Regions from separate parts of the Dyella caseinilytica genome, predicted to be linked through region 1. Evidence: predicted binding sites of a transcription regulator. Region 1 holds the regulator's gene; each other region holds the start of a gene.
What was found. The regulator FliA, encoded in region 1, starts transcription of late flagellar genes. The targets are predictions, from matches to a motif close to TAAAGTTTNNCNNNCNNNGGCCGATAA.
Positions count from the first base shown of each region.

Region 1 (4,213 bases):
TTCGCCGGCACGGCTGACCAGCGTATCCAACCGCGCGGTGTCGACGCGTACCGTGCTTTCGGCTTGCGCAGACTTGGCGGCGGCAGGCGCCTGCCTGGCTTCAACAGGTGCCGGCGCGGGAGCCGGCGCAGACGGCGTTGCTACAACCTGACCGGGCGCCGAGCCCTTGCCATGCAGGTTATCCAGCAAGGCTTCAAACTCGTCGTCGCTGATGTCATTCTTTTCAGGCTGCGAAGGCTGGATAGCACCGGGCGCACTGCCTTTGCCGTGGAGGGCATCGAGCAGGTTTTCGAATTCGTCCTCGCTGATGTCTTTCGATTCGTGCTTGGGTGCCCCGGGTACGCCACCCTGCCCGTACAGCGTGTCGAGCAGCGCTTCGAATTCAGCCTCGATCGGATCAGCCGAGCGCGCCGGCTTGGCCGGTGCGGTGGCAGGAGCCGCTTCGACTGCTGGCTTGAGACGTTCCAACAATGCCTGCGGCGGCGACGCCATCGGCTCGCCTTGCGACAAGGCCACCATCATCGCGTTGAGCAGATCCAGCGCTTCCAGCAGCGCATCCATGTGCACCGAGTTCAGCACCAGCTTGCCGTTGCGGGCATCGTTGAGCAGTTCTTCAGCGTTATGGCACAGCTGCACCATCGGCTCGATGCCGAGGAAGCCCGCGCCGCCCTTCACGGTGTGAAAGACGCGGAACACGGCATTGAGCAATTCGCGATCGTGCGGCGAGGCTTCCAGCTCGATCAGCTGTTCGCCCAGCCGTTGCACCAACTCCCCGGCCTCGACCAGGAAATCGTCACGCAGCTCGCTGTCGAGGTTTGCATCCATCAATGTTTGCCCTTGACCAAGCCGCAACACTTCCCGGCAATACTCGTACTTGCCTCACCGTCATTCCCGCGAAAGCGGGAATCCATTCTCGCTTCTTGCCGAAGAGCAAGATGGATTCCCGCTTTCGCGGGAATGACGGCGAGGGGAAACGAGCGTCCGGCGATTCGCATCTTCAGAACCCGAATTCACTCAACAGGCGATCCACTTCGTCCTGACTCGATACCTTCGCCACTTCCACCGGCGCTTCGCGACCGGCGAGCGCACCCGTGAGGCGCACCAGTTCCAACAGCGACGATTCAACGCTTTCGATAAAGCTCACCACTTTCTTCACGCGCTGGCCGGCCAAGTCCTGCCAGGACTGCACCAGCACCATGTCGTTGAGACCTTCGGCACACGCGCCGGCGAATACCTGCGCCTGACGCGCGAGCACGGCGGAGGGATCGGTTTCGCTGCGATTGAAGTCCAGCACTGCCGCGGCGTTGGCGGAGAGCGCTTCGGCTTCCGGACGCATGCGGTCGACGAAATCCAGGCTGCGGTGTGCGGCCTTGGAACTCATGTCCAACACTTCGGCCAGATAGTTGCGCGCGTCGGTCATGCTCTCAGGCACACCTTCGTTGGCCAGATCGCTGCCGAGGCGACATACCGCGCCATGCAGGTCGCGGGCAAGCACACCGAGCGCACGGAACAGGTGCTGTTCGCGCTGGCGCACCATCGCATCGAGCGCCTGCTCGAAGGCGACGCCATCGGCGCTGGTGAGCAGGTCGCGGACTTCGGGCGGCAGGCCCTCGTTTACGGCGGTCATGGTCGCGGTCATGCAGAAGCTCCACTGGCAGCCAGGCGCTCAAAGATCTTGTCCAGCTTTTCCTTCAGCGTGACTGCTGTGAAAGGCTTGACGATGTAACCATTCACGCCGGCCTGGGCAGCGGCGATGATTTGTTCGCGATTGTTTTCGGCGGTCACCATCAGCACCGGCAAGCTCTTCAACTTCGGCTCAGCGCGAATGGCCTGCAGCAGTTCGATGCCGGTCATGTTGGGCATGTTCCAGTCGGTGACGACCATGTCGAAGGACGTGGCCTTCAGCATCGTCAGCGCGGCATTGCCGTCATCGGCTTCCTGGATCAGCGGATTGCTGAAGCCCAGTTCGACGAGCAGGTTGCGGACGATGCGCCGCATGGTGGAGAAATCGTCTACCACCAGGATTTTCATGTTCTTGTCCAAACGCTTTTCTCCGAAACGCAGAAACAGTGGGGGAGTGCTCTGCTTCCTCTCCCCTCCGGGGAGAGGGACTTGCAGCATCGCGCTTCTCCGTTGTCGCTAACCGCGCCACTCACCCATGCGTGCGCGCAGCCTCACCAATGCCTGGCCGTGGATCTGGCAGACGCGTGATTCAGTCACGCCTAGCACCAGGCCGATTTCCTTCAGGTTCAATTCCTGCTCGTAATACAGGGACATCACCAGTTGTTCGCGCTTGGGCAGCGTGCTGATCGCTTCGGCAAGGGCTTCACGCAGACCACCCTGCTCGATGCTGTCCTGCGGACCGAGGTTGTCGTTGTCGGCGACGTCCAGCGCACTGCCCTCGCCGCCGTCGCCGTCGTCCGGCGCGGTCAGGCTGAGCAGGCGCGCGCTGGTCGCGTCGGCCAGCACCTGGTGATACTCCTCGGCGCTGATGCCGAGTCGCTTCATCACCTCGGCGCTTTCCGCGTCGGCGCCGGTTTCGTTTTCGATCTGCCGCACCACTTCGGCGACCTCGCGGACCTTGCGATGCACCGATCGGGGGGTCCAGTCGGTGCGGCGCAGTTCGTCCAGCATCGCGCCACGGATGCGGATGCCCGCATACGTTTCGAAGCTGGCGGCGCGGTCGGTCGTAAAGTTTCGCGCTGCCTCCAGCAAGCCGATCATGCCTGCCTGTACCAAATCTCCTACGTCAACGCTCGGTGGCAACCGCCCCATCAGGTGATAGGCAATACGCCGCACGAGCGGCGCATGCCTGCGCACCAGCTGGTCTGCGTCTTCGCGTTGCAGTTGCAGATATTCGGAGGCCACATTCATCTCACCACCCCGCAGCCGGTACGTTTTGACCGCTGAAAAAGGCAATACGTCCGAGGTCGGGGTACGCGGGTTCACCCCATGTATCGACCGCACCTGCCAATTGCTTGAATCCGGCCGCGGCGCGGCTGGATGGCCACAGATCGACCACCGCACCCTGGCGGCGGATGGCTTGGCGCAGCCATTCGTCATGCGGAATCATGCCCATGTAATCGAGCGCCACGTCCAGGAAACGGCCGCATACCCGGGCCAGCTTCTCGTACAGCTTTTTCGCGTCGCTCGCCTGGCGAACCATGTTGGCGACGATGTGGAAACGTCGAACGCCGAAGTCGTGCGCCAGGATCTTGATCAATGCGTAGGCATCGGTCAGCGAGGCCAGCTCGTCGCACACCACGATCAGTACGTCATCCGCGGCGGCAGCAAACATCGCCACGTTGTCGGCGACACCCGCAGCGGTATCCACGATCAGGAATTCCGGCGGCTGGATCAGGTCGTCGAAGGCGCGGATGACCGCGGCATGTTCGCTGTTGCCCATCTTTGCCAGCCGGCGCACGCCCGAACCACCCGGAACCACCTTCAGGCCGTGCTGGGCTGGAATGATCAGGTCATGCAGCGAGCATTTGCCTTCCAGCAGATGCGCAAGATGACGCGACGGATTCAGACCCAGCTGCACGTCGATATTGGCCACGCCCATGTCGGCATCCAGCAGCATCACATCGCGGCCGGCCATCGCCATCACCATGGCGAGGTTCACCGCAACGGTGGTCTTACCGACACCGCCCTTGCCGCCCGCCACCGCGATGGTGCGCGTGATGCGTTCCCGCCGGACCAACGGCTGCAGGTTGGCAGCCTGATGGAACGCCGGCAGCTCGTCCCGTTGCACCGGGACGGAGGAAAACAGATTTTGCAGGCCTGCTGCTTGATTCACGTGCAATGCCTCACTCATGTGCTACTGCCTGTGCGCTTTCGCTCCTCTCCTGCGACCCGAAGGTCGTCCCCGTGGGACGTGCAGGGAGAGGGATAAAAGTCGTGAAACCATGAAAGCTGCCGACGAATGACGTTTTCATAGCCCCGCCACCGCCATGCCGAAACGTTCGGCCATGTCCATGTCCTCAACACTCGGCCCAAGCCGCTTCTGTGTCTGCGCTGCACGACAGACCAGCACGCGCGCATCGGCGGCGCTGATGTCCTCCGGCACGCGCTGGCCGTCGGTGGTGCAATCCAGGGGCAGACGATGGCGGATCAGTACCGAGAGCAAACCGCCCAGGCTCGGCGCCTCATCGAGCTTGGTCGCGATGCATGCGCTCAACTGCAAGGGCAGGTAGGCGCGCACGGATTCCTC
Region 1 is NZ_CP064030.1:4,211,573-4,215,785, forward strand. It holds gene ISN74_RS18520 (chemotaxis protein CheA) at 1-825, opposite strand, end outside; gene ISN74_RS18525 (protein phosphatase CheZ) at 998-1,639, opposite strand; gene cheY (chemotaxis response regulator CheY) at 1,636-2,043, opposite strand; gene ISN74_RS18535 (RNA polymerase sigma factor FliA) at 2,140-2,874, opposite strand; gene ISN74_RS18540 (MinD/ParA family ATP-binding protein) at 2,876-3,817, opposite strand; gene flhF (flagellar biosynthesis GTPase FlhF) at 3,935-4,213, opposite strand, start outside.

Region 2 (4,213 bases), 1.6 Mb from region 1:
CAGTGCTGCGTCGCGGCAAAATCTGGCATAGTGAAGAGCCTGTCTGTGGACTATGCAGAGATCGCAGACACGCTCTTTACATCCAAACCCGGGCTGCCATGAAGACCTCGTATCCCAAGCAAGACATCAAGGTGCTGTTGCTCGAAGGCCTCAGCCGCACAGCGGTGGAAACCTTCCAGCGCGCCGGCTACAGCCAGATCGAGTACCACGCCAAATCGCTGCCGGAGGACGAGTTGAAAGCGCGTATCGCCGACGCGCATATCATCGGTATCCGATCCCGCACGCATCTCACCGATGACGTGCTGGACCATGCCAAGCGCTTGATCGCCGTAGGCTGCTATTGCATCGGCACCAACCAGGTTGATCTGAGCGCCGCGGGGAAGCTTGGTATTCCCGTTTTCAACGCGCCCTACTCCAACACGCGCAGCGTGGCAGAGCTGGTGATTGCCGAGACGATCATGCTGCTGCGTGGCATTCCGCAAAAGAGCGCACTCTGCCACCGTGGCGGCTGGACCAAATCCGCTGCGGGCAGCTTTGAAGTGCGCGACAAGGTGCTCGGCATCGTCGGCTACGGCCATATCGGCACGCAGGTGGGCGTGCTGGCGGAAAGCCTGGGCATGCGCGTGATCTTCCACGACATCGAATCCAAGCTGTCGCTGGGCAATGCACGCGCCGCGGCCAGCCTGGATGATCTGCTTGAACGTTCCGACGTCGTCACGCTGCACGTGCCGGAAACGCCCTCGACCAAGCTGATGATGGGCAAGACTGAGCTGGACAAGATGAAGAAGGGCGCGCTGCTGATCAATGCATCGCGCGGCACGGTGGTCGATATCGACGCGCTCGCGGATGCGCTGCGCAAGGAGCACGTCGGTGGCGCTGCCATCGACGTATTCCCGGTGGAACCGAAGGGCAACGACGATCCCTTTGTCTCACCGTTGATCGGCATGGATAACGTGATCCTCACCCCGCATATCGGCGGTAGCACACTGGAAGCACAGGACAACATCGGCATCGAAGTGGCCAGCAAACTGGTGCGCTATAGCGACAACGGCTCCACGCTGTCTGCCGTGAACTTCCCGGAAGTGACCTTGCCGGAACATCCGCGCAGTCGTCGCCTGTTGCACATTCATCGCAACGTGCCAGGCGTGCTCTCGCGCATCAATGAACTGTTCTCCGCCGGCAACATCAACATCGATGCGCAGTTCCTGCAGACCACAGCGGACGTGGGTTACGTCGTGATCGATGTGTCGGCGGAAGAACAGCAGGCCGCATTGCTGAAAGACAAGCTCGCAGCGATACCGGGAACGTTGCGGACACGCGTACTTTATTGATCACGCCATGCTGTCGTTTCGCAGGTTGGGTAGCGGTGCGCTCACCCAACCTGCGGTGGCCGCGCCACCCCAACGTTTGACACTGGTGAATGCCTCGCTTATTCAAGCTTGACCGCCATATGCCGATAACTACTTAACTCGGCAACGTTTTTTATTGCGGCACAGCTTATGAATTTACGATTTCGCAATCTGCGTATCGCCATCCGACTTGGCCTGCTCGGCGCAGTGATGCTGGCGGCTGCAGTCATTGTGGGGCTTGGCGGCTGGCGCGGCCTCTCCCGTACCCATGATCTCCAGGTGCATTCCGCCGAAACAGCCGGAAAATTCGCCGCGGCGGTGGACATGGCGCGCGTGACGCAGGTCGATTTCAAGAAACAGGTTCAGGAGTGGAAAGATCTGCTCTTGCGCGGCAGTGATGCGGATGCGTTCAAGAAGCATCACGATGGCTTTGTCGCGCAGTCCAGCGCCGTCGACAAGGATCTCGCTTCGCTGAAGCAGCAGATGGCCGAGCTTGGCCTAAAGACTGACGGCGTGAGTGCAGCGGTCGCCACGCATGCAGATCTGGGCACGAAATACCTCGCTGCCATCCAGCACTACGATCCCAATGATCCCCAAAGCGTGCATGTCGTGGATAGTCTGGTCGCGGGCATCGATCGCGCACCCACTGCCGCCATTGATAGTCTGGTGGCAAATATGAAGCAGGGTGCACAAACCGCGTCCACGCAGATTGATCAGCAAAGCCGCGACGCTTTCCGTGATGCCTGTGTGTTTCTGATCGCCGTGGTGCTTTGTGCCATGCTCGCCGGTGCCATGCTGACCTGGCTGCTTGCGTACAGCATCACGGCGCCGATCGGTCGCGCCGTGAAAATGGCTCAGGCCGTGGCAGAAGGGGATCTGTCCACGCAGGTTACCGTTACCAGCCATGACGAAACCGGCAAGCTGCTTGCAGCGCTCGACGCGATGAATGGCCAGCTGCGCCGTGTGGTCAACACCATTCGCGCGGGCAGCACAGAGATTTCCACTTCTACACGACAGATCGCCAGCGGCAACCAGGATCTTTCCGCGCGTACCAGCGAACAAGCAGCGGCGCTGGAAGAAACGTCGTCCTCCATGCAAGAGTTCACCCACAGCGTGAATGCCAATGCCGTGCGTGCGCATGAAGCAAGCCGCCTGGCCGAATCGGCTGCAGGTATCGCCAAGCAAAGCGGCACAGCCATGTCCGAGGCTGTCGGCGCGATGAACCAGGTGCAGGCCGTCGCCAGCCGGATTACCGAAATCACGGAAACGATGGACCGCATCGCCACCCAAACACACATCCTCGCCTTGAACGCCTCAGTGGAAGCGGCACGCGCCGGTGAAGCCGGCAAGGGTTTCCATGTTGTCGCGGGTGAAGTGCAATCGTTGGCGCGCAATTCGCGCACGGCGTCCCGGGAGATTCGTTCGCTGATCGAAGAATCAGTGACGATCATCGCAAGCGGCACGCAGATGATTGCCCACGCGGAATCAATGGTCGGCAAGTTACTCGATAGCGTGGATAACGTCGCCAGTACAGTGAATGCCATTGCTTCGCAGAGCACCGAGCAGGCCTCCGGCATCCAGCAGGTCAATCGCGCGGTGCAGCAGATGGACGAGGTCACGCAGAGCAACGCTGCCCTGGTCGAAGAAGCCGCCGCCGCCGCGGATACGGTGCAGATGCGTGCCCGCTCACTCGTGGAGAGCGTGGCATTCTTCAAGCTGGGCGATGGCCTCAAGGAAGCCGCCAAGATCGAGTTCAAGAAAACGACCCACGCCAGCGTCTACCAGCCCGCTGCCCCGCAACAACTCGTAGCCGCCTGAGCTTCGCGCAAACCTCGCCTTTAATGGCGAGGCTGCGCAACCATAAGGCATGCGTGTGGCTTACTTGCCTCGTTTTGCCGCGACCTTTCGCTTTGGCGCTGTCTTGGCGGCCTTGGCCGGCTTTGCCTTCGCTGATGATGTCTTTTTCACGGCGGGTTTACTCCGCTTGTTCTCGACACCATTGCTGTGTAATTCGTGGCGATGTTGCACACGCAGTTCTTCGCGAAATGCATCCGCGTAACTCTTGAGCTCGGTTTTCTGCTTGGCGCTCATTCCTGTTCCACGCTCCATGTGTGCTTCCATCTGCCGCAGCAAGTCGTAATCGTGGTAATCGCGATACGGCTTAAGGTCCAGATCGACCGGCACCTTGCTTAGACGCTCGTCGCCAATGCTCTTGACGTATTTCTGCATGAAGCGGTCATAAGCCTTCCAAGTGACGCCGTGTGCATGCACCGCCGCTTCTTCAGCACGCGTGGCGATCTGGTGCGCATGCAGGTAATGCAGATCCAACTGGTCGATCAAGGTCTTTTCGACTTCCTCGTGCAGGATGAGGAAGCGATCCACTTCGACGGTGCGCCCGCGGAAGGTGAAGGATTCGGGTAAGTGGCGGTCGATATAGATCGTCTTGCCGTCCTGGCTGTAGCCGGCCAGGTAAGGAATATCGTGTTTGCGGTCGAGCTTTTTGACCCGGCGCAGGATGGCATCCAACGCGCGATCCAGCATCAGCGACGAGATGTACCAGTCGGGGGTGTTCAGCTTTACGTGTGGAGCATTCGGATGACAGGTATTGGACGGCATCGGCGATATCTCCTGACTATGCAGTGGGTTCACTGCCTCGGAGACTAGCGCGTCATCGTCACGGACACATGTCCGCTCCTGAAAACAAAAAACGGCGCCGAGGCGCCGTTTTACGGATTTCGCGAATTGGTCGGGGCGGCGGGATTCGAACCCACGACCCTTTGCCCCCCAGGCAAATGCGCTACCAGGCTGCGCTACGCCCCGACGATTCACAAAGAAAGGAAAGTGTACCAGTTCCGGCAATGCTG
Region 2 is NZ_CP064030.1:1,008,529-1,012,741, reverse strand. It holds gene serA (phosphoglycerate dehydrogenase) at 99-1,331, shown strand; gene ISN74_RS04100 (methyl-accepting chemotaxis protein) at 1,500-3,167, shown strand; gene ISN74_RS04095 (hypothetical protein) at 3,228-3,965, opposite strand; tRNA gene ISN74_RS04090 (tRNA-Pro) at 4,093-4,169, opposite strand.
Region 2: the regulator FliA is predicted to act here: its motif matches at 1,434-1,460, upstream of ISN74_RS04100 (methyl-accepting chemotaxis protein).

Region 3 (4,213 bases), 1.6 Mb from region 1:
GCTGATCTTGTTCGGCGCCTGGCCGATGAAACTTGCCAGCTCGCGAAGAATCGCCACCGTGTAAGGCTTGAGTGTGGCGCTACCGGTGTCGAACATTGGCCGGTTCTGCTTGTCGACGATCTGGATGCGCAAACCTTCTGGCGTGATATCCAGCAGCAATTGATCCTTGAACGGCTCGAGTGCCTGGCTTTTTTCAATGGCCGCGTGCAATTGCTGCATAAGATTTTCCAGGCGCGCCTTCTCCTGTTCCTGCGCCAGCTTTTCCACATCTGGTGCGGCGGTCCGCGACGCACGTCGATCCTTGCCCGGACCATGCGGCATATCCATGGCCCCACCCAGTTTGATAGCACTGTCGCTGGCGCCGCCTGGCCCGACCTTGCCGGGCGGTGCCATGGTCGCATTGCCCGCCACCATGCTGGGATTCTTGAAATATTCGGCGATAGCGGCACGCTGCTGTTTCGTGCCGACGCCAATCAGCCACATCACCAAAAAAAACGCCATCATCGCTGTCACGAAGTCGGCGTAAGCCACCTTCCACGCACCGCCATGGTGGCCATGCTTGCGGCGACGTGCACGGCGTACGACGACTACCAGCGAATCGCCGTCGTATTCGCTCACGCCGCAGCTCCAGCCCGCGCGCCTTTGAGGTGTTCTTCGAAATCCTGAAAGCTGGGACGGGTCTGTGGCGACAGTGTCTTGCGTGCAAACTCGACCGCCACCTTGGGGTTATAGCCGCGCAAACACGCCAGCAAGGCCACTTTTACGCATTCGAACGCCCTGCCATCTTCGCTCACGCGGCTTTCCATCGCCGCACCGAGCGGCCCGACGAAGCCATAGCAAAGCAAGATGCCAAGAAAAGTGCCGACCAGCGCGCCAGCAATGTGTTCGCCGATCTGCGAGGTGTCGCCACCTAGTTGCGACATGGTGGTAACGATACCAAGCACGGCTGCAACAATCCCGAATCCAGGCAGTGCATCGGCCATCTTCAACACTGCCAGCGCAGGCGCCTCTGCTTCTTGCTGATGTGTTTCCAGTTCCACTTCCAGCAACTGCTCCAACTCATGCGGATTCATGTTGCCGCCGACCATCAGGCGCAAGCAGTCAGTGATGAATTCGATCAGGTTGTGCTCTTTCACCAACCGCGGATAGGCGCTGAACACCGGGCTGGCTTGTGGATCCTCGATATGCGATTCCAGTCCGAGCAAACCCTGTTTACGCATCACACCGAAAATGTCGTAGAGCAAAGCGAGCAGGTCCACGTAATCCTGCTTGCGGTATTTGGGACCTTTGAACAACGCGACGATATTGCGAAACGCTTCCTTCACGATCTTGGCCGGATTAGCCGACAGGAACGCGCCCACCGAACCGCCACCGATGATCATCAGCTCACAGGGCTGCCACAGCGCAAGCATATGGCCGTGCGCCAGCAGATAGCCGCCAAAAACGCAGCCAAGCACCACAAGGGAACCGATCACGACAAGCATGGAGACTCCAGGCCAGGACACGATGTCCTAGACAGGCTTATCGACCGGAGCACGCTGAAGTTGAGACTGAAAAGTGATAACGCGCTGGAACAGCTGACGCGTTCGGATTTCTATTTGCGAAGTGACGTCCTGCGTCACATCACCAACGAAAACGGCCCGGAGATCCGGGCCGTTTTACCTACACATATGTGAAGACGAATTACGGACGGCGCGCCAGTTCCGGATTCTCCTTGGTCACCGGCATCAGATCCTTCTTCGACACACCCAGCCACAGCAGGATCGGGCTGGCCACAAAGATGGAGGAAAGCGTACCCACCAGGATGCCGATCAACATGGTGATCGCAAAACCATGCACCGTAGGACCGCCGAAGAAATACAGCGCGGCCATCGCGATGCTGGTGAACAACGAGGTGATGATGGTTCGCGACAGCGTGCTGTTGATCGAACGGTTGAGGATCTCTTCCGGATCGGCCTTGCGCGAGGAGCGGAACAGTTCACGGATACGATCGAACACCACCACCTTGTCGTTGATCGAGTAACCGATCACCGCCAGCACGGAGGCCAGTACCGTCATATCGAACTCGCGCTGCACCAGCGAGATCACGCCCAGCGTGACTAGCACGTCATGCACTTCGGTCGCCAGCGCGGCAATCGCGAAGCGGCGTTCGAAGCGAATCCACAGATAGATGCCGATACCGATGATCACGAAGATCGCCGCGGTGACACCATCGCTGCGCAGCTGTTCGCCGACCTGCGGGCCGACATAGTCCTTGCCGGCGATCTTAGCGTCCGGACGGCCGGCCTGCAGCGCCTTGGCGACGTCGTTCGCAATCAGGTCGAGGTTCGGCGATTTGCCTTCCTGCAGCACAAAGTGCGCGTCATCTTTTGGCTGAAAGCGGATCGACACCTGACGGGTGCCGCCGACGCTCTGCACGGTCGCATTCTCGATGCCGCCCTTGTCCAACGCGCTGCGGACGTCTTCAACCGAGACCGGATTGTCGTAGGTGGCCTCGATGCTGACACCGCCGGTGAAATCCAGGCCATAGTTCAGACCGCGCGTGGCGAGCAGCGCGATCGAGGCAACCATCAGCAGGACGGCGATGCCGATGCTGACCTTGCGCAAGCCGAGGAAGTGAACATTGCTGTTGTGGCTGAAAATTTCCATGTCGTTCCCCGATTACACCGACAGCGTCTTGAGCTTGCGCCCGTGATGGATGAGCGCGGTGATCGCGTGAGTCACCGTGACCGAGGTGAACATCGAAGTCAGGATACCGATCAACAGCGTGACGCCGAAGCCCTTGATCGGACCGGATCCCATCGTGGTCAGAGCGAGCGCGGCGATAAGGTGAGTGACGTTGGCGTCGAGAATCGTCGCCCAGGCTTTCTCATAACCGGCGCGGATCGCGGCCAGCGGCGTTGAACCGTTACGCAATTCTTCGCGCACGCGTTCGCAGATCAGCACGTTGGCGTCGATCGCCATACCCAGGGTCAGCACGATACCAGCGATGCCTGGCATGGTCAGGGTCACGCCAATGGCCGACATCACCGCCACCAGAATCACCAGATTGAAGAACAGCGCCACATCCGCCACCAAGCCGAACAGCTTGTAGTAGATCGCAGCGGCCAGCAGCACCAGGCCAAGGCCCAGCAGCACCGCCTTCAAGCCCTTTTCGATGTTGTCCTGGCCAAGGCTGGGACCAATCACGCCTTCCTGCACGATGTCCATGGAAGCGGCGAGCGAACCGCCCTTGAGCAACAGAGCCAGTTCCGATGCTTCCTTGGTACTGCCCAAGCCGGTGGTCTGGAATTTATTGCCGAACACACCGTTGATGGTGGCGTAGTTGATGACCTGGTAGGTCGTCTTAGGCGTACGCACTTCCTTGCCATCGACGACCTGGGTGTCGGTGGTGCGCTCCACATACACCACGGCCATCGGCTTGCCGACGTTGTCGCGTGTGAAATCGAGCATCTTGGCCGCGCCCGCCGAATTCAGCGTCACGTTCACGCTGGGTGAGCCGGTTTGCGAGTCGTTGCCGGACGATGCATCGACCAGTTCGTCACCAGTAGCGATGATGTTCTTGCTGACCAGGTAGGGCTCGCCGTGACGGCCGTAATACAAGTGAGCATCCGGCGGGACGTTGCCGGTCTTCACGGCATCCTGCACGGCGGGATCGCGTGCATCGCCAAGGCCTGCCACGTATTCCAGCGTTGCGGTGGCGCCGATGACCTTCTTGGCCTCGGCCGGATCCTGCACGCCGGCCAGTTCGACCGAGATGTGATCTTCGCCCTGTGCCTGGATCACCGGCTCGGACACGCCCAGCGCGTTGATACGGTTGCTCAAGGTGGCGAGGTTCTGGCGAATCGCGCTGGTGGCGAGGTCACGCAGCTTGATTGGCTTGATCACCGCGTTGAGCACGAAGCGGTTGCCGGTGCTGGCACCATCCGTGACATTCAGATCGGTGTATTCGGTGGCAATCGCATCGCTGGCCGCGGAGCGATCGGCGGCGGAACCCAGCACCACGTTTACGCCCTGACCGCGAGTGGGATCACGCGCAACGGAGACAAACGGAATCTTCTTGTCCTTGAGCAGCGAGGTGATGTCCTGGGTGTAGCGGATTTCCTGCTTGTCGATCACATCGTTCTGGTCGACCGCCATCAGGAAGCGCACGCCACCTTGCAAGTCCAGACCCAGCGGCATCGGACGGCCACCGATCGCACTGAGCCAGCTC
Region 3 is NZ_CP064030.1:1,025,349-1,029,561, reverse strand. It holds gene motB (flagellar motor protein MotB) at 1-618, opposite strand, end outside; gene motA (flagellar motor stator protein MotA) at 615-1,484, opposite strand; gene secF (protein translocase subunit SecF) at 1,684-2,649, opposite strand; gene secD (protein translocase subunit SecD) at 2,662-4,213, opposite strand, start outside.
Region 3: the regulator FliA is predicted to act here: its motif matches at 1,522-1,548, upstream of motA (flagellar motor stator protein MotA).